One region of the Sodalis sp. RH19 genome, then DNA from elsewhere that is predicted to be linked to it. Evidence: predicted binding sites of a transcription regulator. Region 1 holds the regulator's gene; the other holds the start of a gene.
The links. The regulator PhoB, encoded in region 1, activates phosphate uptake and scavenging genes when phosphate is short. The targets are predictions, from matches to a motif close to CTGTCATAAAACTGNCNNAT.

Region 2: opgB (phosphatidylglycerol--membrane-oligosaccharide glycerophosphotransferase) is a predicted target of PhoB. The motif match lies at 2,759-2,778, and genes of this name have one in related genera.

Annotation. Positions count from the first base shown of each region.
Region 1 is NZ_CP178734.1:3,238,458-3,244,137, forward strand. It holds gene ACL2XF_RS14730 (cobalamin-independent methionine synthase II family protein) at 154-1,257, opposite strand; gene ACL2XF_RS14735 (PstS family phosphate ABC transporter substrate-binding protein) at 1,508-2,446, opposite strand; gene phoR (phosphate regulon sensor histidine kinase PhoR) at 2,443-3,780, opposite strand; gene phoB (phosphate response regulator transcription factor PhoB) at 3,805-4,494, opposite strand; gene sbcD (exonuclease subunit SbcD) at 4,706-5,680, shown strand, end outside.
Region 2 is NZ_CP178734.1:2,612,203-2,617,882, forward strand. It holds gene ACL2XF_RS11720 (TonB-dependent siderophore receptor) at 1-1,009, opposite strand, end outside; partial or broken gene ACL2XF_RS11725 (helix-turn-helix transcriptional regulator) at 1,320-1,565, opposite strand; gene ACL2XF_RS11730 (nuclear transport factor 2 family protein) at 2,091-2,528, shown strand; gene opgB (phosphatidylglycerol--membrane-oligosaccharide glycerophosphotransferase) at 2,906-4,783, shown strand; gene ACL2XF_RS11740 (ABC transporter substrate-binding protein) at 5,212-5,680, shown strand, end outside.

The DNA.
Region 1 (5,680 bases):
GGTAATTTCTGCTACAAGATAGTTGAAGGGACGCGCTTTTAACTATAACAGAAAGGCATGGATACCGGTGGCACCCCCGGGCCGCCCCTTAACCCGCGGCGACCATGCCCGCCCGCGGTATTTTGCCGCGGGCGGGATAGCCGGGCGCTGGCGTTACCAGGCGCGGCCCGCAACATCCAGCACTAGCCGCAGTTTGTCCCATTGCTGGGCTTCGGTCAGGCTATTGCCTTCTTCCGTCGAGGCGAAGCCGCACTGCGGGCTCAGGCACAGCTGGTCCAGGCTGATATAACGGGTGGCCTCGCGCAAGCGCGCCAGCACCGCCTCAGGATCTTCCAATTCACCGGTTTTGGAGGTGATAAGGCCCAGCACCGCCTGCTGGCGGCCGGGTTTGATAAACCGCAGCGGTTCAAAACCGCCGGCGCGCTCGGTGTCATATTCCAGGAAAAAGGCGTCGACCTTGACCTCGCCGAACAGGATAGGCGCCACCGGCTCATAACCGCCCTCGGAAATCCAGGTGGAGCGGAAATTGCCGCGGCAAACATGCAGGCTAACCACCAGATCGTCCGGTTTGCCCGCCAGCGCTTGATTGAGCACATCCGCATAAATGCGCGCCAATTGCCGCGGATCCTCGCCGCGCTCGCGGATCTGGCGCTGCTGGTCCGTCGAGCACAGATAAGCCCACACGGTATCGTCAAGCTGCAGGTAACGGCAGCCGGCATCGTAAAAGGCGCGGATAGCGTCATGCCAGGCCTGGGCAAGATCGGCGAAATACGCCGCCAGATCAGGGTAGACGCCGGCGTCGATGGCACCGCGCCCGCCGCGAAAATGCATCACGCTCGGGCTGGGTATGGTCATTTTAGCCACCGCATCGCCGGCCACGCTGCGCAGATAGCGGAAATCCGCCAGCATCGGATGCTGGCGGAACGCCACCTTGCCGGTGACCTTAATGCTGCGCGCCTTGGTCTGCACCCCGGAAAACTGGATACCCTGGTCGACGTCGTAGCCTTCCACCCCGTCCAGCCCCTCAAAAAAATCGAAATGCCACCAGGCGCGGCGAAACTCGCCGTCGGTGACCACCTGCAGCCCCAGACCGCGCTGCAGTTCCACCACCCGGCGGATCTCGGTATCCTCGACGGCACGCAGCTGCGCGGGAGTAATGGCCCCTTGCTGCAACTGCTTGCGGGCCTGCTTAATCGCCTCGGGGCGTAATAAGCTGCCCACCACATCAGCGCGAAAGGGAGGCGTATTTCTTTGCATGTTTGAACTCCGGCGTTATTTTGCCGGCCTGGACAAGGCCCGCAAGATAATAAGATTTAGTGAATAGTTCAGGATGTAAACATTCCCGGTGGGCAATAGTTTCCGTCGGTGACATATAGACATCCGGACGTCTATAATGCCCGCATCCATACTAGCACGCGGCGGCGCATCGCCATGGCGAAGAAAATTCACCCGTGTTGAACATTATTCATGATCACCCGCGGGCGACGGCCCACCCTGCCGACACACCTCATTGCAGCCCGATATCCCGGCGCGCCTGTAGCCTTATGGGTTCAGGCAAGGGCTGGTAGCCGCCCTGGCGGGCGAGGCTTTGGCCCTGGGGCGACAAAATACGGTCCATAAAGGCGGCGGTGACCGGCGCCAATGGGGTATCAGGGGGCTTATTCAGATAAATATAGAGATAGCGCACCAGCGGATAGTCGCCGTTAAGCAAGGCCGACTCGTCCGGCGTCACCTGGCGGCCGGCCTCGTCGGTTAACGGCAGGATCCGCACGCCGGCGGTATGAAACCCCATGCCGGCGTAACCAATGGCGTTGCGCGACGCGCTTACCGCCTGCGCCACCGAAGCCGACCCGGGCAGTTCATTGACCGATGCCAGCAGGTCACCGCCGCACAGCACGCGCTGGCGGAAAAAGCCATAGGTACCGGAGGCGGAATTGCGGCCATAGCGCAGCAGGGCCATATCGGCCCACCGCCCGGTTAGGCCGAGCTCCCCCCAGCGGGTGACGGCAGGGGCGTCGCCGCAGCTGCGGGTGATGGAAAAAATGGCGTCCAACTGGCGCAGGCGCAACCTGGGCAGGGGGTTATCCTGGTTGACTATAATCACCAGCGCATCCAAGGCCACCGGCACCGCCAGGGGCGGGTAGCCGTAATGGCGCTGGAACGCGGCGATTTCAGTCGCGTTCATCATGCGGCTCATCGGCCCGATTTGCGCCGTTCCCGCGGCCAGCGCCGTCGCCGCCGTCGCCGATCCGCCCGCCTGGATCTGCACGCCGACATCCGGATAGTCATGCCTGAAATCCGCCGCCCACAGGGCCATCATATTCGCCAGCGTATCGGAACCGCTGCTGGTGAGGCTACCCGACAGCACCGACAGCGGCCGCGCCGCCGCCGGCAGGGTCAACAGCAGGCAGAGCAGCCAGCCCAGGGTTTTTACTGCTTTTATCATCGGGATTTGACACGTGAAGGAGAAGTGGGGTTATTTTCGGCCAGGACGGGGAGGACAATCAACCGGTTGGGCAAGGTAAAAAAGAAGCGGGTACCCGCGCCCGGCTCGCTGATAACATCAAGATGGGCGTCATGATTGCCGAGCGCGTGCTTAACGATGGCAAGCCCAAGGCCGCTGCCGCCGGTCTGGCGCGAACGGGCTTTGTCAACCCGGTAAAAACGCTCGGTCAGGCGCGGTAAATGCTCTGGGGCGATGCCCGGCCCGTTATCGCTGACCTGAAACTGCGCGCCCTCAGCGGTACGCTGCCAGCACACCTCGATGCGGGTGCCCGGCGGCGTATGGATGACCGCATTGTATATCAGGTTCGACATCGCGCTGCGCAGCTGATCCTCATTGCCGCGCACCAGCAACTGTTCATTAACCCGGAACACGATCTCATGCCGTTCCTGGCTGAGCGCCCCGGCGCTTTGCTGCAGGCGCTTGAGAATGGCCGGAATATCGACGCGTTCATTGACCTCGCCCTGGGGCGCGGCCTCGATACGGGATAACACCAGCAACTGCTTGACCAGGCGCTCCATGCGCTGCGTCTGATCCTGCATAGTGTGGATGGCCTTGGCGCGCATGGCTTCATCCATATCCTGGTCGTTCATCATTTCCAGATATCCCTGCAACACCGTCAGCGGCGTACGCAGTTCATGGCTGGCATTGGCGAAAAAGTTGCGCCTGGCGCCTTCCAGCTGGCGCATCTGGGTCACGTCGCGGGCCACCATTAACAGCTGGTCGTCGGTATAGGGCATCACGCGGAATTCAACGTAACGTTGCTTATTGAGCAGCAGGGTCAAGGGGCGCTCGAACGACTGGCCCTGGATATAGCTGTTGAATTCGGGATAGCGCAGCAGGTTAAGGATATGCTGGCCGTTGTCTTCCGGCCAGCGAAACCCGAGCAGCTGCTGCGCCAGGCCGTTGCACCAGAAAATATGGCCGTCGTCGGTCAACATCACCAGCGCATCAGGCAAGGTTTCCGCGCCGCTGCGAAAGCGTTTGAACAATGTCGCCAGTTCACGCCGCCGCCGCCGGTGGCGCAACTGCATCTGATGCAGGCCATAGAACAGCGGTTCCCAGCTTCCCCGCCCTTCCGGCGGCGTATGCCGGAGATCGACCCATAACCAGCGGGACAGCCGCAGTTGGTAATAATAGTTGCGCACCAGCGCGGCCAGCAGCGCCGCCACCAACAGCCAGGCCAGGTGGCCGACAAAAAGCGACAACAGCAGGGCCGGCAGGCAAAACAGCCCCAGTTCCAGCAAAATCTTACGCCAGGATAAACGTTCCAGCACCGGCAGAGCTCCCCTTATACCGCGCTAATAGCGCGCGGAAAAACGATAGCCGGTGCCGCGGACCGTCTGCACCATCCGATCGTGACCGCCGGTTTCCAGCGCTTTGCGCAGGCGGCGAATATGCACATCAACCGTCCGGTCCTCAACATACACATTAGTGCCCCAGACATGATTTAACAACTGTTCCCGGCTATATACCCGCTCGGGATGGGTCATGAAAAAGTGCAGCAGTTTAAATTCGGTCGGTCCCATCTCCAGGGCCAGTTCGTTGGAGGTTACCCGGTGCGACGACGGATCCAGGCTTAAGCCCTGCAGCTCAATCTTATCTTCCACCGCCATCGGCGAAATACGGCGCATCACCGCCTTGATCCTGGCCAGCAGCTCCTTGGGCGAGAACGGTTTGGTGATATAATCATCGGCGCCCACTTCCAGCCCCCGCACCCGGTCTTCCTCCTCGCCGCGCGCGGTCAGCATCATGACCGGAATATCGCGGGTCAATACCTCGCGTTTCATATGTTTGATAAATTGAATTCCCGAACCGCCTGGCAACATCCAGTCGAGCAATACCAGATCCGGATAAGGCTCCGCCATACGGCTGACCGCCGTGCCGTAGTCTTCGGCTTCGATGGGCTGGAAGCCATTCTGTTCAAGTACGAAGCACACCATTTCACGAATCGGCGCTTCGTCTTCCACGACTAATATGCGTTTTGCCATTTTTTCCTGCCATTAATCTCTGCGGTTAACGTGCCCGGGCATTATGCGTCACTTTTATGACAGATTTATTAAAATCAGCCCATCGTGCCAGAAGCATAGCGGATGGCGGTTTTTTTTCGTCCCGGGTTGCCAAATTAACAGCTTTACGTCGGCATCGCCCGGGGTAAGGTTTATACTCTCGCCCTGACTTTTACACTCTGGCTGGAGCGTCATGCGGATCATTCACACTTCTGACTGGCATCTGGGTCAGTCGTTTTTCACCAAAAACCGCGCCCGGGAGCACCGCGCCTTCCTGCAATGGCTGGTGGCGCAGGTGGCAGAACGGGATATCGACGCGGTGATCGTGGCCGGCGATATCTTTGATACCGGCACCCCGCCCAGCTATGCCCGCGAACTGTTCAACCGTTTCGTGGTGGCGTTGCAGCCGACCGGTTGCCAGCTGATCATACTGGCGGGCAATCATGACGCGGTGGCGACATTGAACGAATCCCGGGCGCTGCTGGCCTGCATGCATACCCGGGTTATCGCCGGCGGCGGGTTCGGCGCCCGGGACGATGACGACAACGCCGACGGCGACCGCGAAGACAGCGGCGGGCAACCGGTTTTTGTACTTAACGATCGTAGTGGAAAGCCGGGGGCGATACTGTGCGCCATCCCCTTTTTACGCCCGCGGGATGTGCTGACCAGCCGCGCCGGAGAATCGGGGGATGATAAACAGCGGGCGCTGATGGACGCCATCGCCGCACATTACCAGGCGCTATATGACCGGGCGCTGGCCCTGCGCGCCAAGTTGCCCGGCCGGTTGCCGATTATCGCCACCGGACACCTGACCACGGTGGGCGCCGCCACCACCGATTCGGTACGCGATATTTATATCGGCAGCCTGGACGCGTTTCCCGCCCAGCTGTTTCCGCCGGCGGATTATATCGCCCTCGGCCATATCCACCGCCCGCAGTGCGTGGGCGGACAGCAGCATATCCGCTATTGCGGTTCGCCCATCGCCTTGAGTTTTGATGAAACCGGGCAGCCCAAGCAGATCAATATAGTCAGTTTCGACGCCGGGGGCGTGGCGGACATTTCCCCGGTTTTGATCCCGGAGACCCAGGCCCTGCGCCTGATAAAAGGCGACCTGGCGGACATCGAGGCGCAGTTGCGCTCGTTTAGCGATTACCCGGGGCCCTCGCCC
Region 2 (5,680 bases), 630 kb from region 1:
TCCAGCCAATCTGGTAAACCTGCTGCTGGTCGACGTTGGCATGGGTATAACTGCCGTTGGAGCGGATTGACCAGACGTCGTCGATGCTATGGTCGAATTCATAGCCGTAGATTTGCTGGCGGCGCTTAAAGGTATTCAGGCTGCTTTCGCCGTCAAAAAACCCGCGGTCCAGCTTGGCGCCGCTGCTGGCGTACAGGCTGCCGTCCGCCGGCACCGCGCTGTGATAACCGCCCGACGGATCTTTTTGCAGATAGGCTTTTAACAGCAGCGACGTGTTGCCGTCCGGCTGCCATAACAGCGACGGCGCGATGGCATAGCGTTCCTCGCGCTGGTGATCGTACTGGGTATCGCTATGGCGCGTGATGCCCGTCAGGCGGAACGCCCATTGATCGCTGACGGCGCCGGTATAGTCGAACGCCGCGCCGGTGGTGGCGTTATTGCCGGCCATCAGCTTGATATGCCCTTCGCTGGCAAAACGGGGGCGTCTGGACGTCATCATCACCAGGCCGCCGGGAATGGTCTGGCCGTAAAGCGCCGACGACGGACCGCGAATCACATCGACGCGCTCCAGGAACCAGGGATCGATTTGCAGGTTGTTATAGCTGCCGCCGTCGCTCATCAACCGCAGGCCGTCCAGGAAGGTATTATTGGTATCGCCGCCGTGGAATCCGCGCAGGGAAACGGTCTCGTAGCGGGTCGCGCCGCCGGCGAAGTTGGTAAATACCCCCGGCGTATAATTCAACGCGCTGTTCACCGTCAGGGCGGCCTGATCGTCCATTTGCCGGCGCGTCACCACCGACACCGACTGGCCGGTGGTAATCAGCGGCTGATCGGTTTTGGTCGCTCCGCGGCTGGTGTTGGCTGTGTAGCCCCGGGTCGGCGCATCGGCGCTGTCGGCCGTCTGGGCCGCGGTAACCACCAGGGTATCCTCGGCATAGGTGAATAACGGCGCCGCGAAAGCGAGTGAACACAGCAGAGTGGAACGTGTTAAGCGCAAGACCCTTCTCATTATATCTTTCCATTGACAGGTGAATGAAATTGAAACTAAATGAGAATTATTATCTTTCTTATTTATTGATTCAAGAAATAATTTAACACATTTAAGGAATTGGCCGGAACGGCAAGGCTTACGCGGGGCGGGATGGCGGCTGCGAGACGTTGCTACGCCTCGATACGGCAATGGAAAGGGTTAGGTCTAAGATGGCCTGGCGGCGGTAGGCTTAACCCCGTTTTTGCCAGTCGGCAGCGTCTTTTTCTTCTTTTTCTTCTTTTTCTTCTTCTCCTTCATTCGACGCCAGACGCATATTGGCCGATGCCGCGTGCGAGACATACAGCGCCAGCAGCGCGGCGGCAAACTCATCGTCCAGCGTGTAGAAATAGCATTCGGGTACGTTCAGGATGCGGGCAAACGCACAGCAGGTTTCAAAATTGGGACGATATATCCCATTTTCATACTGACTAATTCTGGAACGGGCGGTGGACTCATCGATGCCAGCCATGACCGCCAGCTTTTCCTGTGTCAGCTGGGCCCTGTGCCGGGCTTCTTTCAGGCGTTTTGGAATCATCTTCAAATATGAGTAAAGTTAGCTTGATAATCTGTTTAGCATCACTTAACATCAGAGTTGTTTAGAATAACTAAACACTTTATAAGAATAGAACACACATCAGGGTGAGGGCCGGCAATTGCCGGCCTGATTTTGTGCTGTGTGTAACGCCATCATTCCACTCAGTAAATTTCCCCTGCCCCGCAAAAATCCCGTGCTTTTAATAATTTCCGAGTTTTTTGATCTTTTCTGATTGCTATGACCGCCACGCAATGTCAATCAGGGGTTTACACCCGGTGGCACAGATTGCCGTGGTAGTAATAATTTATTAATGCCAAAAATTGTGAGTTTAATCACATTGAAACGCTTGCCGCCATCCCGCACAATGTTCCGCGGACAATTGCTTGAGATAATTTCAAAACAATGTTTTATTAAAAATAAATAAAAACTATTTTTTTTGAAATACATGAGATCAGTCACAACGGTAACCTCATGAAATTGGTTAGCATTGCCCCTCTTTAACGATGTCACTGGTAAGGAATAACCATGTATAAAATTGCAGGCGCGGCCCTTCTTTCATTGCTGTTGAGCAGCAGCTGTTTCGCCCAAAGCGCCGATGCCACGGCGGTAACCAAGGCGGTGGAAACCATGCGTCAGGCCATGGTCAGCGCCAAGAAAGCCGATCTGGAGAAAGTGGGCGCGCCGACGCTGAGCTACGGCCACTCCAGCGGTAAAATCCAGAACAACGCCGAATTTGTCGATGCCATCGTCACCGGTCAATCCAAATTCCTGACGCTGGATCTCAAAGACCAAACCGTGCAGGTCGACGGCGACGTGGCCATCGTCAGGCATATCCTGCAGGCGAAAACCGCAGACGGCGGCAAGCCGGGCGAAGTGAAAATCGGCGTCATGCAGGTATGGCAGAAAAATGCGGCGGGCGCCTGGAAGCTCCTGGCGCGCCAGGCCTATTCATTGCCTAAATAAACCCCTGCCAGCGCGGCTCTCGGATATGAGGGCCGCTGCGTCGTTTTCCCCGCGCCCACCGGGCTTTCCGCTGTAAAAAAAATGTAACTTTTTGTCAACGCAAAAAGAATTCATCTCCTGCTTTTTAGCCGAGCGGTGAAGTTTTACTGTTTTAAATCAATTGATTAAAAAAATAATTTCTTGTATTTCGCCGTTCAATTCTTTTTACCCGCACCACCCGCCGGCGCGGCTTGTCACAAAACGGTAATGAAATCTCGCGCCGTAGCGGATTAATTGCTATACAGATAACTATCACCCATCCCTTACCGGAAGACCGCCTTGAAACGCTGCTGCTATAGCCGGAGGTATTTCCCTTACTGCCCGATGGAGGGAGAACAATGTCAGCGGAAACCCTGTCGATAGTATTATTTATAGCGGCGGTTATTATTTATTCAACGAAAGCCAAAAAAAATAAATATTTGTTTTCATTAGTGCTGTTTGTTTTAGGTATTTATATTCTGCTTAATTTAGTCAGGGTCGCCAGTAATTATTTTACCGGCGCCGGCATCAATGATTCGGTGCTGTATACCCTGACCAGCAGTTTAACCGGCGCCGGATTAGGCAAGTACATCCTGCCCTTTGCCGGTTTCATCCTGGCTTCCCTGCTGGTGTTCAGCCTGATGTCATGGCTGTTGCTATTCAGAAAAGCCGGCGGCGGCCGTACGGCTTACGGCCTGCTGGCTCTCGTTTTGGCCGTGGTCGCCGTGATTGCCACGCCGGCCAGCGGTGAAATTGCCGGCCTGGTTAAATCCCAGTTGGCAAGCGGCGATACGGACTTTAATACCTATTACAGAACCCCGTCCAAAACACTGGCGAAAGACAGCCCCAACCTTATTTATATCTATGCCGAAAGCCTGGAAAGAACCTATTTCGATCAGGACGCCTTTGCCGGTTTAACCACCGAGCTTAACAGTCAGAAAAACGATGCTATAGATTTCAGCAATACTACCCAATTGCCCGGCACCGGCTACACCATTGCCGGAATGGTGGCGTCGCAGTGCGGCATTCCGTTATTCGCCCCCTTTGACGGCAATGCCTCAAGTTCGTTATCGACCTTTTACCCCCATGATATTTGCCTGGGCGATATACTGCAGGCTTCCGGTTACGATACCTATTTTTACCAGGGGGCCGATATGGCGTTTGCCGGTAAAGGCCTGTTCCTGAAGTCCCATGGTTTTGAGCATATCTATGGTTTCCAGGAGCTTAAGGGACTGGTCAAGGATCCCGACTACCGCAACGAGTGGGGCTGGTATGACGATACCCTGCTGGATCTGGTCTATGATAAATTTATTGCGCTGTCGCAACAAAAACAGCGGTTTGCCTTATTTGCGCTGACCGTCGACACCCATCATCCGGACGGATATATTTCGCGATCCTGCACCAATCGCTCCTATGCGTATGACAATATGGAAAACAGCTCCCTAAGCGCCGTGGCCTGCAGCCAGGAGCATATCGCGGGGCTTATCAAAAAAATCCGCGCATCGGGCTATTTCAAAAACACGGTGATCGTGGTGTCTTCCGATCACCTGGCCATGAACAATACCGCCTATGATATTTTAAATCAGCACGACAGAAAGGATCTGTTCTTTATCCTGCGCGGCGACAAGGAGCAGCCCCAGGTCAGTAATGTTAAGCGCAGCACGCTGGATAACGGCGCGACTGTATTGGATGTGCTGGGGGGCGATAACTATATCGGCCTGGGCCGGAGCAGTTTATCCTCCACATCGTTATCAACCTATTTTTTAAATCTCGATGATAAGATAACCGCATGGATACCGGATGTTATCCGGCAGTGGGATTTCCCGACCAAGATAAAAAAATATAAAATTGATGTAAATGCCAAAACCATCGGCTTTTCCGGCGTTCAATTTAAAATACCGTTGATTTTAAAAATTGATAAAAATAATATTGAGCCGATGTTCGACGTGTATTTATCCGCACCGTTAAAACAGCAATTGGCGAAATTGAATGCCCGGGATAAATTTTTATGGATTGATGACTGTAATAAAATGGCCGATATTTGGGATCCATCGCTGAGCCAGGTAACCAATTATTGTGTCGCCGTCGGCAACCTGAGCACCCAGCCGAACATCGTTAAAATCGACTCCGACGTGTATCGCGGCAAGGTGTCGTTCAAAAAACTGCCGCAGGGCGATGAGGCGCAGTTTGAGCAGACCGTCGGCAGACTGAACTTATCCGCTCCCGCGACAAATTAACCCCCTGGCACCGGACGGGGGTTGCAGCGCCGGTGATAGCGCCCGCCGGTTTAGCCTGCCGCCCCTGTCCCGGCGATAAAATGCCGCAGCGATGGTTATTTATTAAACATCCTCATGCTGCGGTTTGATAAAATATCCCGCGCCACCGGCTTCAATTCATTTCTTATTGTCTTGAGTAATAATTATTATTCTTATTTAAATCGCGCGCGGTGCCGCGCCCGCGCCCCGTGTTCACTGGCATAAATGCCCGCCGGCCACAGGCCCGATAGGTCATAAGTTATTCTTATGCTTAGTGGTGATAAACATATGCTTTTTTATACGTGGTTAATTATCGTTGCCTATGTAATATTCCTCAGCAGAAAACCAGCGCCATGGAATAACCCCATGAAGTGGTTAAATTATATTAAAATTATATCAAGGAAAAGCAAATGGCCTTATTCATTAATAGCCGGCCTTCAGCGTTATCGCTGCTGACTGTGTTAGCGTTAGGCAGTATCGTCTCCGTTGCCGCCCATGCCGACCAGTTGGCCAATATCAAGCAGGCCGGCGTTATTCGTGTCGCCACCTTCGATTCCAACCCGCCGTTTGGTTCCGTCGATGCCAAAACCCATAATATCGTCGGCTACGACGTGGACTTTGCCAAGGCGCTGGCAGACGCGCTGGGCGTGAAGCTGGAGCTGGTGCCCACCAATCCGGCCAACCGCATTCCTCTGCTGCAGTCGGGTAAAGCCGATATTATCGTGGCCGACATTACCATCACGCCGGAGCGGGCCAAGGTCATTGATTTTTCCATTCCCTATTTTGTCACCGGGCAGCAGTTCCTGGTGCCGGTAAACTCGCCGGATAAACTGGACGGTTACGCCAACGCGCGTATCGGCGCGGTAAAGGGCACCACCG